Regions from separate parts of the Schaedlerella sp. genome, predicted to be linked through region 1. Evidence: predicted binding sites of a transcription regulator. Region 1 holds the regulator's gene; each other region holds the start of a gene.
What was found. Region 1 encodes Rex, which represses fermentation and respiration genes when NADH is low (regulators of the CRP and FNR family bind a similar motif). Its sites were predicted from a motif close to ATTGTTAANTANTTAACAAT; they were not measured.

Region 1 (5,524 bases):
ATATTTACGCAAATTATAAGACCGTGACGCTGGATGACCTTGCGGAAGAATTTTATCTTTCCAAGCCCTATCTTTCCAAGTATATCAAAGAAAAATCCGGGGAGACCTTCGGGGATATTCTGAAAAAGGTGCGGATGAAAAAAGCCCGGGCAATGTTGAAAAGCGGCAATGCGACAGTGGAAAGCATCGCGGAATCCGTAGGCTATCAGAATGTAGAGCATTTTAATCGGATCTTTAAGAAAATGTACGGCCTGACACCGGTGCAGTTCCGGAATCAGAATTAGGAGTTGTAAAAAAAGCACAGAACTGTTTGTGTGTAGACAGTTTTGTGCTTTTTTGCAGCGCAGGCGTTGTATGGTGTGAAAGCAGGAAGTCTTTATTTCCGCGAAGCAACGAGCCAAGCAGCCATGCTCGCATGGATATTTGGCGATTGCCGCGAGGGTCAAATCCCCCGCAGCTTGCTTCGCTAGAATTTTGATGCCCGTCAGCTTGCTACGGGGTATTTGGCTCCTCTAACTCCGCCCACAGCTCGTACAGCTCCTCCAGCCTGGCGTCATTGGCTGTCTTTTCCTCGGCAAGCTCCTGGCACTTGACGGAATTGGAGTAGACATCTTCATGGATCATGAGCTCATTGATCTCCTGATTGCGTGCCTCCAACAGAGAAATCGTTTCCTCCGTCCGCTTCAGTTCATTTTTTCGTTTCCTCTCCCGGGCCTGTGCCTCCTTTTGCTCCAGCCAGTTCTGCTTATTCACGGAAGCCGCGCCGGTTTCTGCTGCCAAAGGCCCCGCTGCCGGGCGTTCTGCCTGAAAATAAGTCCCTTTTGAAGTTCCTTTTACCTCCTGCGGCCCGGCGGTGGACAGGGCGGCGGTCCGTTCTTCCTTCTTTTCCAGATAGTAGTCATAATTTCCGATATAGTTCACAAAGGTCTGGTCGGAGAGCTCCAGGATCCGGCTTGCGGTCTGATTGATGAAATACCGGTCATGGGAGACATAGAGGACGGTTCCGGTATAATCGTTCAGCGCCTGTTCCAGGATTTCCTTGGAGGTGATATCCAGGTGGTTGGTGGGCTCGTCCAGGATCAGGAAATTCGCCTCCGAGAGCATCAGCTTCGCAAGGGAGACCCGTCCCTTCTCCCCGCCGCTTAAGTCCCCCACCAGCTTGAATACATCGTCCCCGGTAAACTGAAAGGCAGCCAGCGTATTGCGGATCTCCGTATTGTTGAGGGATGGATAATCGTCGGAAATCTCATCGAATATATTTTTCCGGTCGTGAAGTACATGATGCTCCTGGTCATAATACCCGATATGTACCTTTGTACCCAGGGAAAAAGAGCCGCTGTCCGCGTCGGCCAGGCCGTTTAAAATTTTCAAAAGTGTGGTCTTGCCGGTTCCGTTGCCGCCGATGACCGCCACATGCTCCCCACGTTTGATCTCAAAGGAAGCGCTGGAAAACAGGGTCTGACCGTCATACTGCTTGGACAGCTCCTCTACGGAGAGAACATCATTTCCGCTGACACAGGAAGGCTCCAGTGAAAAATGGATCTCCTGCACGTCACTTAATGGTTTTTCGACTACGGTCATCTTGTTCAGCATTTTTTCCCGGCTCTCTGCGCGCTTAATGGATTTTTCCCGGTTGAAGGAGCGCAGCTTCTCGATGACAGCCTCCTGGCGGCTGATTTCCCTCTGCTGATTCAGATATTCCTTCATCTGTGCGTCCCGGATCTGCCGTTTCTTGTCCGAGTATGCCTTATAATTGCCGCTGTACATGCGGATGCTGCCGTGTTCGATCTCCACCACCTTTGTCACCACCCTGTTCAGGAAGAAGCGGTCGTGGGAGACGATGAACACGGCGCCCGGATAGTTCAGCAGATAGGTCTCCAGCCAGGAGATGGAGTTTAAGTCCAGGTGGTTGGTGGGCTCGTCCAAAAGCAGGATATCCGGGTTGGTCAGGAGCAGCTTTCCCAGGGATACCCGGGTTTTTTGGCCGCCGGAAAGGGTATCGGCAGGCTTTTCGAACTCCTCCTCCTGAAATCCCAATCCCTTTAAAACCCCGACGATCTCGCTCTCGTAGGCGTATCCGTTTTTCGATTCAAATTCGGACATGAGGCGGTTGTAGGTCTCAAGCCTGGCCTCCAGAGCCTCACCGCTCAGTGATTTCAATTCCTGCTCGATGGAACGGATCTGCTGTTCCAGCAAAATGATGTCGGACTTTGCCGTTTTCAGCTCCTCATAAACGGTATTTCCGCTTTCCAGGTTCTGCTGCTGGGCCAGATATCCGAGCTGTTTTCCCCTGGTGAGGATTACATTGCCGCCGTCGAGAGGCTCCTCGCCGATGATCATTTTCAGGACCGTAGATTTTCCGGCACCGTTGACCCCGACAAAAGCGGCTTTTTCCCGCTCCTCAATATGAAAGGAGCCATCCCTTACAATGACTCTTTCTCCAAATGATTTATTCAGATTATGACATGCAAGTATCATATGAAACCTCCTGTAAAACCGCATTGACAATTATTATACTACATTCCTTTGATTGTATCAAACAAAAAAATGACTTTAAATTGACTTTAAGCAGACTATTCTATATAATAAAAATAGTTTATTTGGAGGTTGATTAAAATTGGAAGAGAAAGAAATATCAAAAGCGGTGATCAGCAGGCTGCCAAGATATTATCGATATTTGGGCGAGTTGACAGATGCGGGGGTGGAGCGGATATCATCCAATGACCTGAGCCAGAAGATGCGGGTGACCGCATCCCAGATCCGGCAGGATCTGAATAATTTCGGCGGATTTGGACAGCAGGGGTATGGATACAATGTAAAGTACCTCCGGACAGAGATCGGTAAGATCTTAGGCTTGAACCAGAGCCATAGCATGATCATAGTCGGTATGGGGAATCTGGGACAGGCGCTGGCCAATTATGCTTCTTTTGAGAAAAATGGATTCGTGATAAAAGGGTTGTTTGATGTGAATCCCAGCTTGGACGGCAGGGAGGTCAGGGGGGTTCCGATCCGTATGCTGGATGAGCTGGAAGTATTTTTGAAGGAGAATCCCATCGAGATCGCGGCGCTTACGATCCCAAAATCAGAAGTGCCGCGGGTCTCCGACATCCTGGTAAAATGCGGGATCAAGGCGATCTGGAATTTCGCGCATACGGATCTGAACCTGCCGGAGGATGTGATCGTGGAAAGCGTCCATCTTTCAGACAGCCTGATGAGACTGTCCTACAATATTACCAGCTATCAAAAGGAACATGGCGAATAAGAGATCGTACATCATTGTATTTATTCCTGCATTCATTTTGCGTGTATTCAAGCAAGAATGCATCAGGCAGCGAACAGGATACCATGCAGAAGGCTTGCATGGCATCCTGTTTTTAAGAGGAGGAGGGAAACAGGATGCGTTATTTACCAGACGGAACAAGAATGCGGCAGGCGGATGCCCATACGATCCAGGAGATCGGAATTCCATCCGTAGTCCTGATGGAACACGCGGCGCTGCGGACCGTAGAGGCCATGGAGCAGGAAAAGATCGACTGCTCCCGGGTTCTGGTGGTCTGCGGTTCTGGCAATAACGGCGGAGACGGATTTGCCGCCGCAAGGCTTCTGGCCGGGAAGGGCAGCGCGGTGACTGTTGTATTTGCGGGGCGGGAGGCTTCTCTGACTCCGGAATGCCGGATCCAGATGCAGATTGTGGAAAATCTGGGAATCCCGGTGGTTTCGGAGCTTCCGGAAGGCCGGTATACGGCTGTGGTGGATGCCCTGCTGGGGGTGGGACTGAGCCGGGATGTGAGCGGAGCCTATGCGGAACTTCTAAAAAAACTGAATGAGCTGCCGGGCGCAAAGGTGGCAGTCGATATTCCCTCCGGCATCTGCTCTGCCACGGGAAGGGTGCTGGGATGCGCCTTCCGGGCGGATCTGACGGTTGCGTTCCAGTGCGAAAAGCTGGGTACGGCGCTGTATCCGGGCAGGGAATACGCAGGAAAGGTGATCCCTGCGGAGATTGGGATCGATACCTCCTTTTACGAAACGATTCCGGATATCTGTTATACCTTGGAGAAAAGCGACCTTTCCCGTCGGCTTCCGATGCGGAAGCCGGATTCCCATAAAGGGACTTACGGAAAGGTGCTTATGATCACCGGAAGCAGAGGCATGGCAGGTGCGGCTTATTTAAGCGCCAAAGCGGCTTACACGAGCGGTGCCGGGCTGGTGCAGATCTATACCGAGGAATCCAACCGGGCCATCCTGCAGCAGCTTCTTCCGGAGGCCATTATTTCCGTGTACGAGGAATATGATCAGGAACAGCTTACGTCTCTGCTGCGCTGGGCGGACGTGGTGTGCATCGGCTGCGGGCTGGGACAGAACCGGACCTCCGAAAGCCTGCTCAAGGGAACGCTTTTGGGATGCCGTGTGCCCTGTGTGGTGGACGCGGACGGCATCAATCTGCTGGCCTGCCATCCGGAGCTTCTAAAGGAGATGGGGTATCCGCTCATCCTGACACCTCACATGAAGGAAATGTCAGGACTGCTGGGATGCTCCGTGGCAGAGCTGCGGCAATCCCGGATGAGCCGCCTGCGCACGTTTATACAGACCTGTCCGGCGGTCTGTGTGCTGAAGGATTCCTGTACCATTGTGGCGCAGCGCGGAAAGCAGGACTTTGTCAATACGGCAGGCAATCACGGAATGGCAAAGGCGGGCTCCGGAGACGTGCTGGCGGGAGTGATCACCGGACTCTTGGCCGGCGGGCTTGATGCGTATGACAGCGCGGTGCTGGGCGTGTACCTCCATGCATGCGGGGGAGACGCGGCCAGAGAAAGGCTGGGAAGCTACTCTCTGCTGGCAGAGGACCTGATCGGCGGGATCAGGGAATGCCTGAAAGAAGCCGAAGGAAACAGCAGGCGGCAGAGAATCACGGAATGATAAACCATGGAGGAAATAAAAAAGTGAGTCAACACAATCGGGTGTATGCAAAAATAGATTTGCAGGCCATTGCATATAATATGAAACAGATGAAGCTTCGGATCGGCGACAGCGCGCAGCTGGCGGCCGTGATCAAGACCGACGGCTATGGGCATGGAGCGGTTCCCATTGCACAGTTATTTGAGCATACGGACTATGTATGGGGGTATGCGGTCGCAACCCTGGAGGAGGCGGTCAGCCTTCGGGAAGCGGAGGTGAAAAAGCCCGTCCTGGTCCTGGGATGTGTCTTTCCGGATCAGTATGAGGAAATGGTTTCCCTGGAGATCCGGCCGACCGTCTATACAAAGGAAATGGCAGAAGAGATGTCCCGGGCAGCCGTAAAACTCCGTAAGACTGCGTATTTCTACATTAAGATCGACACCGGCATGGGCAGGATCGGGTTCCCGGTATCGGAGGACAGCGCGGATACCATCGCGGAGATTGGTAAGCTTCCGGGTGTGGTGCCGGAAGGGATGTTTACCCACTTCGCAAAAGCGGATGAGACAGATCCTGCGTTTACCCGGGAGCAGCATGAGCGGTTTGTATGGATGCGGCAGGCTTTGGAACG
Region 2 (5,524 bases), on a different contig from region 1:
GGACTACGTGGTGGAAGCATTAAAGGAGATTGTTCAGGATCTGCGGAACATGTCTCCTCTTTATGAGGATTTTATCAATAAGGAAATGGCAGGCAAATAAAATCAGGAGGAAGGATTATGTATACAGAGAAAGTAATGGATCATTTCCAGCATCCAAGGAATGTTGGAGAAATTGAAAATGCAAGCGGCGTAGGTACTGTGGGAAACGCGAAATGCGGAGATATCATGCGCATTTATCTGGATATTGATGACGATCAGATCATCCGCGACGTCAAATTCAAGACCTTTGGCTGCGGCGCGGCAGTGGCCACCAGCAGTATGGCAACGGAGCTGGTGAAGGGAAAGAGCGTGCAGGAGGCGATGGAGGTCACCAACAAAGCGGTGATGGAGGCACTGGACGGACTGCCGCCGGTGAAGGTACACTGCTCCCTCCTGGCGGAGGAGGCGATCCATGCGGCCCTCTGGGATTATGCCCAAAAGCATGGCATCAAGATTGAAGGGCTGGAAAAGCCGAAGTCGGATATCCATGAAGGCGAGGAAGAGGAAGAAGAGGAATACTGATGAGCAGGGTTGTAGTGGGGATGTCCGGAGGAGTGGATTCCTCCGTAGCTGCCTGTCTGTTAAAGGGGCAGGGCTATGAGGTGATCGGGGTTACCATGCAGATCTGGCAGGAAGAAGCGCGGGAATTCCAGGAGGAAAACGGCGGGTGCTGCGGCCTGAGCGCCGTGGAGGATGCCCGGCGCGTGGCGGCCCGCCTGGACATTCCCTATTATGTGATGAATTTCCGGAAGGAATTCCAGGAGCATGTGATCGACTATTTTACAGAGGAATATCTCCGGGGGCGCACCCCCAATCCCTGTATCGCCTGCAACCGATATGTGAAATGGGAATCTCTGCTGTCCAGGAGCCTGTCCATCGGGGCGGACTATATTGCTACCGGGCATTACGCCAGAGTGGCACGGCTGCCAAACGGCCGGTATTCCATCCGCCGCTCGGCAGCGTCGGTAAAGGATCAGACCTATGCATTATACAATCTGACCCAGGACCAGCTGAAACGGACGCTGATGCCGGTGGGAGAATTTTCCAAGGAGGAGATCCGCAGGATGGCGGAGCAGATCGGACTGCCTGTGGCCCAAAAGCCGGACAGCCAGGATATCTGCTTTGTACCGGACGGGGACTACGCTTCTTTTATAGAAAGAAACGCGGGAACCCAACTGCAGAAGGGAAACTTTGTGACTTCTGACGGCAGGGTATTGGGACAGCACAAAGGGATCATCCATTATACGGTGGGGCAGCGCAAGGGCCTGGGGCTGGCCCTGGGGTATCCGGCGTTTGTCCTGGAGATCCGGCCAGAGACCCGGGAGGTAGTCATCGGAACCCATGAGGAATCTCTGGCAGACTCTCTGTGTGTATCGGATGTGAATTTTATGTCCGTAGAAGACCTGACGGAACCCCGACGTGTGTTTGTGAAAATACGTTATAACCATAAAGGAGTCTGGGGGACCATTGAGAAGACCGGGAAGGATGAGGTGACCTGCGCCTTTGAGGAGCCCCAGCGGGCCGTGACGCCGGGACAGGCTGCGGTGTTCTATGACGGAGAGTACATCTTGGGAGGTGGGACGATAGTATGATTACGAGTGACTGTCACATGCACACATCTTTTTCCACGGATAGCAGCACCGCGCCGGAAGCCATGGTGGAGGGCGCGCTGGAAAAAGGACTGAAAGCAATTTGCGTCACAGACCATATGGACTGGGATTATCCGTTCAGCGAGGAGCTGGGGAAGGATGCCTTTCTGTTTGACGCGGATGTGTATTTTCAAAAACTGACCAAGCTGCGGGAGCAGTATGCGGGGCGGATCGAGCTGCGCATCGGGATCGAGCTGGGACTGCAGCCTCACGCAGGCGCGTTCTGCAGGGAGATCACGGAAACATATCCCTTTGATTTTGTGATCGGCTCGATTCACGTGGTGGACAAAAAGGATCCATATTACCGGGAACTGTTTTCGGAGCTGACGGACCGGGAGCTCTACCGTCTGGCGTTCGAGGAGACACTGGAAAGTATCCGGCATACGGATACTTTTGATGTACTGGGGCATATTGATTATATCGTGCGGTATGGGACCTATAAGACAAAGGATTACTCTTATGCGGCATTTGCGCCCTGGCTGGATGAGGTTCTGAAGCAGATCATTGAGATGGGGAAAGGAATCGAGCTGAATTCGGCGGGGCTGAAATACGGGCTCGGCTTCTGCCACCCCCATCCGGATGTGCTCAGGCGCTACCGGGAGCTGGGCGGGGAGATCATCACCGTGGGGGCGGACGGGCATCAGCCGGAGCACATTGCCTATGAGTTCGGCAGGGCGGCCGAGGTCCTGCGGGAATGCGGATTTGAGTATTATACGGAATTTTTGGAGAGAAAGCCGGTTTTCCGGAAGCTGTAAGAGCGCACGGCTATAAAAAATAACTAAAGGATTTACGGGCAGGGTATAAGATTTACACAAACTTCCAGAAAAATAGATTTAGGACTTGAATTTTTGTTCCCCATTTAGTACAATATTTCTAGTTGATGAATCTTTAACAAACTGCGCCTGATTTAGGTTTGTTGGGAGTTCACCATAATAACTGTGTTACAGTTAACATTTTAAACTTTTAGGAGGAATTAATCATGGCAGTAAAAGTAGCGATTAATGGATTTGGACGTATCGGACGTCTTGCGTTCAGACAGATGTTCGGAGCAGAAGGTTTTGAGATCGTAGCGATCAACGATCTGACATCCCCGAAGATGCTGGCTCACCTGTTGAAGTATGATTCAACACAGGGTAAGTATGAACTGGCAGATAAGGTGACTGCAGGTGAAGATTCTATCACAGTTGACGGCAAAGAGATTAAGATCTATGCGAAGGCAAGCGCGGCAGAGCTTCCCTGGGGAGAGATCGGCGTAGACGTTGTTCTGGAGTGTACAGGCTTCTATACATCCAAGGCAAAAGCACAGGCTCATATTGATGCAGGTGCGAAGTATGTGATCATCTCAGCTCCGGCTGGAAATGACCTTCCGACTATCGTTTACAACGTGAACCATGACAAGCTGACAAAGGATGATCAGATCATCTCCGCGGCATCCTGTACAACAAACTGCCTTGCGCCGATGGCAAAGGCTCTGAATGACCTTGCGCCGATCAAGTCCGGTATCATGTGCACCATCCACGCTTACACAGGCGACCAGATGACACTTGACGGACCGCAGAGAAAAGGCGACCTGAGAAGATCCCGCGCGGCAGCAGTGAATATCGTTCCGAACAGCACAGGCGCTGCAAAGGCAATCGGACTGGTTATTCCGGAACTGAACGGAAAACTGATCGGAGCTGCTCAGCGTATCCCGACTCCGACCGGATCCACAACAATCCTGACAGCAGTAGTAGAAGGCACCGTAACCGTTGATCAGATCAACGACGCTATGAAGGCTGCTTCTAACGAGTCCTTCGGTTACAATGTAGACGAGATCGTATCCAGCGATATCGTTGGTATGAGATTTGGTTCTCTGTTTGATTCTACTCAGACAATGGCTATGCCGCTTGACAACGGTACAACAGAAGTACAGGTTGTTTCATGGTATGACAATGAGAATTCTTACACAAGCCAGATGGTAAGAACAATCAAGCATTTTGGAACATTACTGTAGGACAGGCTTTCAGAGAAAACTGAATTTGTCAGATTTGATTCTGAAATAGACTCACGAAGGGGTCCGGTCTTATAATGGGACCGGATCCCTTTTTTTACAATGTTTTTACAATGAAAACAGGGAGGCAATGACATGCTTAATAAAAAATCAGTAGACGATATTAATGTAAAGGGTAAAAAAGTCCTGGTAAGATGTGATTTCAACGTGCCGTTGATTGATGGGAAGATTACCGACGAGAACCGTCTCGTCGCGGCGCTTCCGACGATCAAGAAGCTGGTTGCGGACGGCGGAAGGATCATTCTCTGCTCTCATCTGGGCAAGCCGAAGGGAGAGCCGAAGCCGGAATTATCCCTGGCTCCTGTTGCTGCCAGATTATCCGAACTGCTCGGCCAGGAAGTAAAATTCGCGGCAGATCCGGAAGTGGTCGGACCGAATGCAAAGGCAGCGGCAGAGGCACTCCAGGACGGTGAGATCATTCTTCTGGAGAATACCCGTTACAGGATTGAAGAGACCAAGAACGGTGAAGCATTCAGCAAAGACCTGGCTTCCCTCTGCGATGTATTTGTAAACGACGCGTTCGGTACCGCTCACAGGGCGCACTGCTCCAACGTAGGTGTGACCCAGTTCGTGGATACGGCTGCGGTAGGCTACCTGATGCAGAAAGAGATTGATTTCCTTGGCAACGCAGTGAACAATCCGGAGCGCCCGTTCGTGGCGATCCTGGGCGGAGCTAAGGTCTCCAGCAAGATTTCCGTGATTGAAAATCTCCTGGAGAAGGTGGATACTCTGATCATCGGCGGCGGAATGTCCTACACATTCAGCAAGGCTCAGGGCGGAAGCGTAGGCAAGTCTCTGTTGGAGGAAGATTACTGCCAGTACGCGCTGGACATGATCAAAAAGGCAGAGGATAAGGGCGTGAAGCTCCTTCTCCCGGTTGATAATGTGATCGCAGATGATTTCTCTAATGACGCAAATACAAAGATCGTTGCAAACGGTGAGATTCCGGACGGCTGGCAGGGTCTTGACATCGGACCGGAGACTGCGAAGATCTATGCAGACGCAGTGAAGGAAGCAAAGACCGTTGTATGGAACGGACCGATGGGTGCGTTTGAGATGCCCAAGTTCGCGGCAGGAACCGAAGCAGTGGCAAAGGCACTGGCGGATACAGACGCTGTGACCATCATCGGCGGCGGAGATTCCGCGGCAGCAGTGAACCAGCTCGGCTACGGCGACAAGATGACCCACATCTCCACCGGCGGCGGCGCGTCACTGGAATTCCTGGAAGGAAAAGAATTACCGGGCGTTGCGGCAGCTAATGATAAGTAAATACTTAGAGAAGTCTAAAGAATATACTAAAAAATTAAGGAGACCATATCATGGCAAGAAAGAAAATTATCGCAGGCAACTGGAAAATGAACAAAACACCGAGCGAGGCTGTTGCTCTGGTGGAGGAACTGAAACCGTTGGTTGCAAATGAAGAAGTGGACGTTGTATTCTGTGTACCGGCGATCGACATCGTTCCGGTTGTGGAAGCTGCAAAGGGCACCAACATCCAGGTGGGCGCGGAGAATATGTACTTTGAGGAGAGCGGGGCATACACCGGCGAGATCTCCCCGAACATGCTGGTAGACGCAGGCGTGAAGTATGTGGTACTCGGACATTCCGAGAGAAGAGAGTACTTCGGCGAGACCAACGAAGACGTGAACAAGAAGGTACTTAAGGCGTTTGAGCACGGCATTACGCCGATCATGTGCTGCGGCGAGAGCCTAGAGCAGAGAGAGCAGGGTGTGACTATGGACTTCATCCGCCAGCAGGTTAAGGTTGGATTCCAGAACGTGACCGC
Region 3 (5,524 bases), on a different contig from region 1:
TGCAATCGATTGAAAATGTGAATTGATTGCAGAAAGAAGAAAGTCAGTGATGAGATGTCGTACAAATGTGAGGATAACCGGCAGGTAATCCGGAAAAATTCCCGCCTGTACGGTTGGATCACTTGAAGATGCTCCAACCTGCTCATACATTCGCAAAATCCCTGCTATCGCACGTTTGCGTCTGCTAATGCAGCCGTACAGATGGGAAAATTCTGTTTCGCGCAAAGCGGCCGCCGGCAGTAAAATTGCCGGCGGCCGTTATCATAAGGAGGACTGCGGAGTTTCCTTTGGCGGCTTCAGCTCATGGCATGGGTTCCCGGCTCAGTACGCTGCTTTTTCATGGATCGTATGAAGCAGCATATGTGCCTTATGGGAATTTGGATTTCCAAAGAAGCGTTCATACATGGTCCGGACGTCCGGATTTTCGTGTGAAAAGCGCAGCTCTGCCTGCTGATCCAGATCGTAGAGTTTTTTCCCACGCTCAAAGGCCCGCTCTTCCCCGTCGTGGATGGGCTGGCCGCCGCCGCCCACGCATCCGCCCGGGCAGGCCATCACTTCTACAAAATCATACTGGACTTCCCCTCGCAGGATTCTGTCGAGCAGCGAGCGGGTATTGCCAAGCCCGCTGACCACGGCGGTTCGGACGGTGATGTCGTCGATCTGGAAATCCGCTTCCATCACGCCGTTGTTCTGGTTGAAGCCCTGGCTGCGTACTTTTGAAAATGCGTCTGCCGGGGGATTCTTTCCTTTGAGCAGGAAGTAGGCGCTCCGAAGGGCCGCTTCCATCACGCCGCCGGTGGCTCCGAAGATGACGCCTGCTCCGGTGCCTTCCTGCATGGGACGGTCTCCGGGGATGTCCTCCAAAGTCTTCGGATTGATGTGGGCTGAGCGGATCATTTTCACCAGCTCCCTTGTCGTAATCACCGCGTCCACGTCATGTCCCGCATATTCCTCATAGAACAGTTCCATCTCCCGTTCGGCCTTTTTTGCCACGCAGGGCATTACGGATACGGTGTAAATCCGTTCCGGGGCGACTTTGAGCTGTTCTGCAAAATACGTTTTCATCACCGACCCGAACATCTGCTGGGGGGATTTGGCGGTGGAAAGATATTTTACCAGGCCGGGATACTGGGTTTTGATAAAACGAATCCAGCCGGGGCAGCAGGAGGTGAACATGGGCAGATGCTTCAGCTCCCCGGATGTGAACCGTTTGATAAATTCCGTGCCTTCCTCCATGATCGTCAGGTCTGCGGAAAATGTGGTGTCAAAGGCATAGTCCACGCCCATTTTTTTCAGAGAATCCAGGATTTTTCCGATGGTGGCTTCGCCGCGCGTTAGTCCCAGTTGTTCTCCCCATGCGGCACGCACCGCAGGGGCTACCTGGACCGCCACGATCTTGTCGGGATCGGCAATGGCATCCCACACCGTTTCCGTATCGTCCCGTTCACGCAGCGCGCCCACCGGACAATGGGTAATGCACTGGCCGCAGAGGGCGCAGTCCGCCTCCTCGATGCTGCGCAGCCGAGATACGTTGACTGTGGTTCGGGAGCCGGTGCCCTCCACATCCCAGACGCCCAGCCCCTGTACTTTTTCGCAGATCTGCACGCAGCGCATACATTTGATACATTTGGCGGAGTCGCGGATGAGCGGGAACGACTGGTTCCATTTCTGATGTTCCAATGTCTGCTTATAAGGGATCTGTAAAATGTTCAGGTCGTTGGCCGTTTTCTGCAGGCTGCAGTTTCCGCTTCTTGCGCAGGTCACGCACCGGCAGTCGTGCTGGGAGAGGATCAGCTCCACGGTGGTTTTTCTGTGCTTCCGAACCTTGGGGCTGTTGGTGTAAATGACCATGCCGTCCTCTGCCGGGTTGTTGCAGGAGGTGATCAGCTTTTCCTTCCCCTCCAGCTCCACCACGCACACGCGGCAGGCCGCAATCTCATTGATATCTTTCAAATAGCACAGCTTCGGGATATGGATTCCGTTTTGTGCGGCAGCCTCCATGATGGTGGTATTCTCCTGTACCGAAATCTGTTTTCCGTTAATTGTAAGATTTACCATATTTTTTCTCTGCCTCCTTTGAAGATTCCATATCCAAAATGATCACACCGCAGGCAGCGGGATGCCTCCTGCTTTGCTTCCTGCTCCGTCATGCAGTTTTCCACGCCGTCAAAATCACGAACCCTTTCGCAGGCTTCCCGCTCCGTAAGATTTACGCGGCCGCAGGGGGTACGGTCCCGGAGGTTCGCTTCCGGGATCTCTACGTCGCAGGAAATCTGGTGATGGAAGCCCAGGTATTCGTCGATATTTGCAGCTACCACCTTTGCGGCCGCAATAGCTTTGATCACGGACGCCGGGCCGCTGGCACAGTCCCCGCCTGCAAAGACGCCGGGCATATGCTCAAAGGCTCCCGTACTTCTGGTCACGATCTTGCCCCGTTCTACCGGGATTCCGGCTTCTTCAAAATGCCGGGTTTCAATGTTCTGCCCGATGGCAACGACCAGGATGTCGCAGGGTATGTAAACGTCCGGCTCTCCTGTGGGACGGATGCCTGCCCGCCCGTTCTTGATGGAGCTGACCATCTGGGGCGTCACATAGATTCCCCGGATTTGGTTCTTATCATCAATATCCAGTGATGCGGGCGCTTTCAGGGTCTGCAGCTCGATGCCCTCGGCTACCGCGCCTTCGATCTCGTCGGGAAGCGCCGTCATGTCCGCCGTCCGCCTTCTGTAAACGATGCTGACTTTTTTTGCGCCCAACCGTTTGGCGGTACGCACCGCGTCCATGGAAACATTTCCGCCGCCGATCACGGCCACTTCTTTTCCGGTCAGATCCATGATTTTGCTGCTACCCACATCCCGGAGAAATTGAACCGCGGACAGGACGCCTTCTGCGTCTTCCCCTTCCAGTCCCAGCTTTTTGTCCGTGCTCGCTCCGATGGTGATCAGTACGGCGTCATATTCTTCCCGGAGCTGCTGGATGGTGATATCCCGGCCGATCTTCAGGCCGTGCCTGACTTCCACTCCGGTCTTTAATACGGCCTGGATGTCCTGGTCGAGCCGGTCTTTGGGAAGCCGGTAATTGGGGATTCCGTAGCGGAGCATGCCTCCCAGCTTGGGAAACATTTCGTAGATCACGGCCTGATGCCCCATGAGCTGTAAATAATAAGCCGCGCTCAATCCGCCCGGGCCGCCGCCCAGGATGGCGATCCGTTTTCCGGTGGAAGGCGCCCGCTCCGGCGGATCGACCTCTCCCGCAAAATCTGCCGCAACCCGTTTCAAGCCGCAGATGTTGACGGAATCATCCATCATATTCCTGCGGCACCTGGCTTCGCAGGGATGCTCGCAGATAAAACCGCAGGTTGTGGGGAACGGGTTATCCTTCCGGATCAGCCGGATGGCGTCCCCATACCTTCCCTCGCTCACCAGCGCAATGTACCCGGGAATGTCCACGTGTGCGGGACACAGGGAAACACAGGGGACGGGCTGGCTGTAGGCGCAGGTGCAGCGGCCGTTTTGGATGTGCTCCACATAGTCGTCGCGGTAGCCGATCAATCCCTTGTAAACCATGTTCGCGGCTTCATAACCGATGGCGCAGTCCGCGGATTCCATAATGGAAAGGGCGGTCTGCTCCATGATTTCCAAAGTCTCCATTGCCGCGTTGCCGTCCAGTACATCCCGGATCAGTTGGTTCAGTTGTCCGAGACCGATCCGGCAGGGCGTGCATTTTCCGCAGGTCTGGGCATGGCACAATTCCAGAAACGCCCTGGCCATATCTACCGGACACAGTCCCGGAGGGCTGGATTCGATTCTTCGCTCCAGATCTTTGTAAAGCTCTTCTATGACAAGCCTTGCTCTCTTGGGCGAAGCGATTTCTAGTCTGCTCATTTTACTACTCATCCTTTCTATTGCGATAAATTATTTTTGTAATAATAAATTATCATACAAAAAAATAGTCTGTCAACATTTGTTATTATTAAGACAATATTGATAAATAATTAACTATAAACTGTCTTTTTAGTGAAATGTTTGCCATAATTTGGGAGATTTTGCGAAAGTGTGAAAAAACGATCCGTGAAAAATGAATAAAGATTGATAAAAAATTATTTTGTTGACAAAAATTTTGAAATTTGATATGATCGGTCGCAAGACATCAGGAAACAAAAATTGAATGGAGGTAATTTTATGCAGCATTTACGAAGGATGGAAGACAGAGTGGTTATGCTGACCGGAGGAGGCGGCGGGATCGCCAGAGAGGTGGCCCGCGCATTTGCAGATGAGGGGGCAAGCCTGATCCTGACCGATATTTTCCCGGACGGGATGGAACGGACGAAGCGGGAGCAGGAGGAGGATTATGGGGCAAAGGTGCTTCCCCTTGTGATGACGGATAAACTGGCCCAATGGGGGAAGGAAAACCCGGAAATGTTCAAAAGAAACCTGGATGAGATCCCTCTGGGGAGATATGGAGACGCCCAGAAGGACATCGGAAAGGTGTGCGTATTCCTTTCCAGCTATGACGCAAAATATGTCACCGGGGATACGCTCTTTATCCAGGGCGGCGTGGGGATGAAGCCGTGACGTCTTCTGACCGGCCTTATGTGCTTTCGCGTTCTACAATGTCTGACAGCAGCATGATCTTCCGGGGGTTCTGCCGCCCTTCGATGGCGTCGATCAGGATTCTTGCCGCTTCGGATGCCATTTCCGTCATCTTGTTATCCAGTGAGGTGAAACGGGGGCAGCTTAATTCTCCGTAGATGGTATTGTCGATCCCGATGACCGCCATTTCATCCGGAATCCGGACGCCTGCGTCCCAGAAGGCGCGCATCCCGCCTGCGGCGACCAGGTCTTCAGAATAGATCACGCTCTGGACGTCCGGATGCAGGCTTAATAACTGCCGGGTCAGTTCATATCCGCTTTCCCTGGAGGGCTCTCCGCCCAGGATTACCAGGGAATCTTCGGAACGGCCGCAGCGGAGCATGGCGCGCTTGAAGCCCTTGAGCTTTTCACGGCTGCTGGGGGTGTCCAGTTCTCCGATAAACGCGGCATTTCCTTTTCCTTTTTTGACCAGCAGGTCTACGCAGTGCTCCACACCGTCACATTCGTCTACCAGGACGCAGTATACGTTTGGCAGGTCGAAACGTCCGTTGGCAAACACCACGGGGATATTTGCAAAATGTTCCCGGATGCCGTTTTCCACTGCCTCATTCTGAAAGACGGAGCCTACCATCAGGACACCGTCCACCCGGCGCTGCTCCAGGATGCGGATAGCTTCGAGCATTTCCCCGGCATGGGAACCGGCGTTCAATATAATGCCGCAGTAGCCTTTCCCGCGGAGATATTTTTCCACGGCATAGGTCAGGTCGGTGTGGTGCGCGCTTCGGATATCAGCCAGCAGGATGCCGATCAGCCGGGTGTTCTTGTTGACCAGGCCCCGGGCGTTCTCGTCGGGGGTGTAGTTGTGCTCTTTCAGCAGGGCTTTCACTTTTTCCCGCGTGGCTTCCCGGATTCCCGGCTTGTTGTTGATCACG
Region 4 (5,524 bases), on a different contig from region 1:
CTTGTCATGGGCCGCCGCTTCCACCATCTTCGGTGTCAGGATACATGCGGAACAGTCCAGCGTGGGGAATGTCTTGTCCAGCTGTGACATCCTTCCGCCGATGCTGGGTGTCTTCTCCACAATGTCCACTTCATAGCCTGCGTCCGCGATGTCCAGAGCGGTCTGGATTCCTGCGATACCGCCGCCGATCACAAGCGCTCTCTTGGTCACGCGGCTCTCTCCTGCCTGGAGCGGCGCGTTTAAGTTCACCTTCGCAACCGCCGCGCGCATCAGGATGACTGCCTTCTTTGTTCCTTCCTCCATATCCTTGTGAATCCAGGAACAATGCTCACGGATGTTGGCGATCTCCACCATATACGGATTCAGTCCGGCACGCTCCGCTGCCTTTCTGAATGTGGTTTCATGCATACGCGGGGAGCAGGAACATACTACAACTCCTGTCAGCCCTTTTTCATGGATGGCCGCCGCGATCTTCGCCTGTCCCGCCTCGGAACACATATACTGGTAGTCTTCGGCATGGACAACGCCCGGCTCCATCTGTGCCATATCTACGACTTTTTTTACATCTACCGTTGCGGCGATATTGCTTCCGCAGTGGCAGACAAATACTCCTATCCTCTGCACTTAGACCTCACCTCCTATATCTTCTGAATGCACTGACTAATAACTGCTGCGGAAGTTCCGGGTCCAGTAATTCCGGAATTTCGTTTGGCGACAGATAATCCTGGTCTTTCTGACGCACTACGACCTGTCTTGCCGCGTCGATCAGTTTTCCCGGCTTCACATCGCGGGGGCATCTCTCCACACACGCGAAGCAGGAAAGACATTTCCAGAGCGACTTGGAATTTACCAGGCTTTCAATATCTTCATTGACCACATAGGATACAAATTGATGCGGCTTGATATCCATCTCGTTATATGACGGACAGGATGCAGAGCATTTCCCGCATTTCATGCATTTCAACGGATTGACGCCGCTGATCTCCTTGATCAGTTCGGCCTGTTTCTTTTCAGAACTCATGACTTCTGCACCTCCTCCTTTACGCCGAGAGCCTCTGCCAGCAGCTCCGTGAAGTAAACCACCGGGAGCTTCCCGCTGCTCTTGTTTAGATTATACAGACATAACGGACAGGCCGTGATCAGCATCTCCGCGCCGAAGCCTTCCGCGCTGTCCATAATCTTCTCACACATCGTTTTGGACATATCCTTTTCCTTCAGGGAAATGTAGCCGCCGCAGCACTCGTTGCGGTACGGGTAAACCACCGGCTCCGCTCCGATTGCGCGGATAAAGTCTTCAATGATCTTCGGATTCTCCGGATCGTCAAAAGCTAAAAGGCTGCTCGGACGCAGAAGCAGGCATCCATAGTAAGCGCCGATCTTCTTTCCTGTCAGAGGATTGGTCACCTTTTTCTTCAGCTCGTCAAATCCAACCTTATCACGAAGAACCTCTAAGAAATGAAGGACCTCTGTTTCACCTGCATAAGGCTCTTCAAGCTCCATATAGTTGTTTGCCCTGGTACGGATGTCCTCCACGTTCTTCATGTCGTCATTGACACGCTTGATCACATGATGGCATGCGGAACACAGGGTTACAAGACTCTGTCCTTTTACCTTTGCCTCATTCAGGGCGCGGACAGAAGACAGCTTCGTAGCGATCTCGTCAGTACCAAGCGGATAGACGCCGCCGCAGCACTGCCAGTCTTCAATCTCTTCCAGTTCAAATCCCAGTGCTTTTGCCGAAGCCCTTGCATAAGCATCCAGATCCTTTGCCTTTGTTCTCAAAGTGCATCCCGGATAATAACTGTACTTCATAGTTCTCGCTGTCCTTTCTTTATTAAAATTATAATTCAATCTGAGCAATGACTGCTTTCAATGCCTCCGCACTGATTTTGAGTTTTTCTACTTCCTCATCGGTAAGCGTCATCGGAATCTTGCTGTGGATTCCTTTGGGTCCAACCAATGCCAGCGTGCTCAGGCAGACATCTTCAATGCCGTATTCGCCGTGCATCATGGAAGATACGGTAGATACGGATTCAGAAGCAGCCATCAGGATGCTGCATAATTTGCACACGCCTCTTGTTACCGCATAGAAGGTAGCCCCCTTATTTGCAATGATCTTGCCGCCGGATTTCTGTACATATGTAAGCATCGCTTCCTTATCCAGCTTCTCAAAGCCCGGCATCATCTCATAGTAATCGTCTACGTTGACGCCCGCGATCCTTGCCGCTGACCATGGAATAAAGGAGGTATCGCCATGCTCGCCGAATACATATGCATGGATATTTCTCTGTGCAACTTTAAAATGTTCGGAAAGACCGCAGCGAAGACGTGCGGAATCCAGAATTGTTCCGGAACCGATAATCTGATTCTCCGGAAGCCCCGAAATCTTGGTAAATACATAGGTCATGATATCAACCGGATTGCTTACGATGATATAAAGCGCCTTGGGAGCCGCTTTTACAATCTCCGGTGTGATCTGTTTTAAGATATTAACGTTGGTCTGGGTCAGCTCAATTCTTGTCTGTCCTGGTTTACGCGCGATTCCGGAAGTAATGATCACGATATCGGAATCTTTTGCGTCCTCATACTCGCCCGCAACAATAGAAACAGGATCTCTAAAGCATGTTCCCTGCTCGATATCCATCACTTCGCCTTCTACCTTTTCCTTGTTGATGTCGATCATGACGATCTCGGACGCGATGTCCTCTCCAGACAATGTGTACGCAATTGTTGAGCCTACGCTTCCGGCTCCAATGATTGTGATTTTGCTGCTCATGTTTTTTCTCCTTTAACCTATTGTTTTTTACTACAAGTTACTCAGCTGGCAAATCCTGTCGTATTTTGCCATCGCTTTCATAATAATAACACATTGACAATAAATTAACAAGCATTTTTCACTATAAATAATATACAAATTTTTCCTGTTTTTTTCGTCAGTATTCCTTCGCCACCTCCTTCAGATCATACATCCTCTTAAATGTCTCCAGATCCTCCTCATTTTTGATCAGCATCACCTCTTCCCATTGTCCTGTATGAATATTTTTAAAGCCCGCCACCTGCTCTCCTGTACAGATACTGCAGCGCAGGACAGGCTTCTGGTTAGCTCTGTCATATTCCTTCTTTACCGGCTGCTTTTTGCGAAACATGTTTAACATTTGTTCTGCAGTCTCCCCTTTCCCTTTGTCCTGCTTTTTAAGTTATGATGCTTACAGGCGCCTCATTCCTTTTTGTCTTGATTTTATGCTTTATCTGATTTTCCTGAAATACTCCTCCAGAATCCCTTTGATATAATAGTATCGTCTGGCATAGGAGTTTTCCACCCGGATCAGTTCAAATCCATGCGTTCTGCAGACTTCTGTCTTCTGCCTGTCCCTCTGCTTTACCAGCGATTCATCTTGGTGTTCTTTTCCGTCCAGTTCAATAGCCAGGATCGGCTTTTCCCCGCCGCCGTATTCCTTTTCATATATTACAAAATCAAACCTTTCATTATAAAACAGTCCTTCCCCTGTGTGTCCGTCACGGAATACCTGTGAAATGTCTACTTCATTTTCCACCTTACACTTCCGCCCGTTGTTGAGGATATTTCCAAGGGCATGATTGAGGCTGACCAGAAAATCCGCCTCGATCTGCGCGCTGTAAGGCTTGATGCCCAAAGCGCGGGAGTGCACTTCATCCGGGGAGACACGGCAGAGTCCTTTGCTGCTCACATACCGGGCCAGCTCGTACATATCGTCCTTCTCCGCCTCGTCATGGAGGCGTTCCAGATTCTTTGTGCTGGAAAACAGGACCAGCTTTTCCCTTGCCCGGGAAGTGGCTACGTTGATCAGCTCCCGGTTATTTTTCAGCCACCCGTAGGTTTTCTCCGACATCTGATCCGTTACCGCTGTGGAAAATAAGATGATATCTTTCTCATCTCCCTGAAACGCATGGACCGTACCGCAGGACACATCCTGAATCCCCTTGTCTTTGAGCATCCGGCTGATGCATTCTTTCTGGTTGGCAAAGGGCGTGATGATCCCGATCTTTTTATCCCGGTTGTCCATCACGTACCGGACGATCTGCTCCGCCTCCCGGGGAGCCGCGTTTTTCAGTTCCGTCTCATTGCCCTTGACATCCACATAGACGAGGGGCTGTTCCGGCTTCTCCCGGCTCTCGATCTTCAATCTGCTGTTGTAATATTTTATGTTGTTGAACTCAATGATCGATCTGCAGCATCGGTAGTGATGCCGCAGAAGAATTTCCTCGCTGACAGCGTCATTTGCCAGGAATGTCTTGTAAATGGAATTTTCCAGATAATCGTATTCCTGCGGAATCTGGTAACGCTGCTTGAGGATCTCATTGTCTTTACTGTCCAGAAGGATCACCGGATTCAGCTGCTGAGGATCTCCCACCAGCATCAGGTTCTTTCCCCGGATGACAGGAAGCAGGGACATGGCCGTGCTGCACTGACTGGCCTCATCTATGATGGTCAGGTCAAAATGTGCCTCCGGGCTTCCGATCCGGTGGGATGAGATACAGGAGGTGGCAACCACAGGGAAAATGCGCAGGAATTTTTTTACATTTTCTGTCTCATTCAGATAACTGTGAAATGCTTTTACCTTCTCGTTCTCGTCATCCAACTCCAGGATATGACGCAGATCCTCGTTTTTGGGTTCACCCAGACGTTTGAGATATTTGATGGAGGTGAAATTCAGGTATTTTTTAAATTCCGCTTCATCGTCATCCAAAAGTGAGAGCGCCTGTTCATTGGTGATCTCGCCGATCTCCTGCAGTTCCCGGCGTATTTCTTCCAATTGCCTTCCCTGCAGGTCAGTCTGGAAAGTCAGATGCTGTGTGCTGCCGAGCAGACACTCGATCGCCTCCTGTTTTTCCCTCAGCGCCAACGTATTCTCATATTTTTTCAAAAGCTCTGTCAGTTTTCTGGCGCGGTTGATCTTATTGTCTTTATTTTTTTCCAGCGTTCCCTCAAAAACCGGCTTGTCTTTGATCCGTTCATACTGTTCCCGGATATCGAGAAGCGCCTGCTTTACAAGGTTTGTATTTCCCAGGCGGATCACCGGGAAGGGGATATCTTCTCCCTGTTTGTAGGGAATGGACCGGAGTTTTTCCACCACCGTATCAATGGGGTGGTTGTTGTAGGATGCCAGAAGCACTGTTTTTTCATTAAAAAATGCCGTGATGATGCTGTTGATGATCGTGTGTGACTTTCCGGTGCCGGGCGGGCCCTGGACATAGGTGACCGGATATTTCACAGCATTGTGGATCGCAAGAAGCTGATCCAGATTGGCCCGGTGTTCCAAAAGCGCCAGCGGATAATCCTTCCTCCGCTTGGGTTTGCTCAGAAGCTTTCCGAAAAAAGCTTTAACGGGCTGAGTCTCTTTTCCTTCCTCCAGGCTTTTGATGACCGCTTCATACTCCTTGTTCAGATCCACCTTGATATCTCTTGCAAGGGCGATGATATAGGGACGGTCATCGATCCCCTGCTTAAGCGAATTATAATGTGTGATCCGGTCTTTGATCGTCT

Region 2: the regulator Rex is predicted to act here: its motif matches at 2,565-2,584, upstream of gap (type I glyceraldehyde-3-phosphate dehydrogenase).
Region 3: the regulator Rex is predicted to act here: its motif matches at 3,983-4,002, upstream of ACTOY7_RS10580 (NAD(P)-binding protein).
Region 4: the regulator Rex is predicted to act here: its motif matches at 2,869-2,888, upstream of ACTOY7_RS16290 (L-lactate dehydrogenase).

The regions. Positions count from the first base shown of each region.
Region 1 covers NZ_JBQIKP010000001.1:58,669-64,192, reverse strand. Annotated here, with positions in the region: gene ACTOY7_RS00290 (2-isopropylmalate synthase) at 1-284, shown strand, start outside; gene abc-f (ribosomal protection-like ABC-F family protein) at 493-2,478, opposite strand; gene ACTOY7_RS00280 (redox-sensing transcriptional repressor Rex) at 2,618-3,262, shown strand; gene ACTOY7_RS00275 (NAD(P)H-hydrate dehydratase) at 3,397-4,917, shown strand; gene alr (alanine racemase) at 4,941-5,524, shown strand, end outside.
Region 2 covers NZ_JBQIKP010000012.1:19,290-24,813, forward strand. Annotated here, with positions in the region: gene nifS (cysteine desulfurase NifS) at 1-100, shown strand, start outside; gene nifU (Fe-S cluster assembly scaffold protein NifU) at 118-561, shown strand; gene mnmA (tRNA 2-thiouridine(34) synthase MnmA) at 561-1,631, shown strand; gene ACTOY7_RS07910 (histidinol-phosphatase HisJ family protein) at 1,628-2,443, shown strand; gene gap (type I glyceraldehyde-3-phosphate dehydrogenase) at 2,668-3,681, shown strand; gene ACTOY7_RS07920 (phosphoglycerate kinase) at 3,814-5,007, shown strand; gene tpiA (triose-phosphate isomerase) at 5,058-5,524, shown strand, end outside.
Region 3 covers NZ_JBQIKP010000020.1:4,933-10,456, reverse strand. Annotated here, with positions in the region: gene ACTOY7_RS10590 (hypothetical protein) at 1-150, opposite strand, end outside; gene ACTOY7_RS10585 ([FeFe] hydrogenase, group A) at 322-2,058, opposite strand; gene ACTOY7_RS10580 (NAD(P)-binding protein) at 2,052-3,884, opposite strand; gene ACTOY7_RS10575 (SDR family oxidoreductase) at 4,182-4,574, shown strand; gene ACTOY7_RS10570 (LacI family DNA-binding transcriptional regulator) at 4,591-5,524, opposite strand, start outside.
Region 4 covers NZ_JBQIKP010000041.1:18,752-24,275, reverse strand. Annotated here, with positions in the region: gene ACTOY7_RS16305 (CoB--CoM heterodisulfide reductase iron-sulfur subunit A family protein) at 1-624, opposite strand, end outside; gene ACTOY7_RS16300 (4Fe-4S dicluster domain-containing protein) at 632-1,021, opposite strand; gene ACTOY7_RS16295 (CoB--CoM heterodisulfide reductase iron-sulfur subunit B family protein) at 1,018-1,812, opposite strand; gene ACTOY7_RS16290 (L-lactate dehydrogenase) at 1,841-2,776, opposite strand; gene ACTOY7_RS16285 (hypothetical protein) at 2,934-3,155, opposite strand; gene ACTOY7_RS16280 (AAA domain-containing protein) at 3,246-5,524, opposite strand, start outside.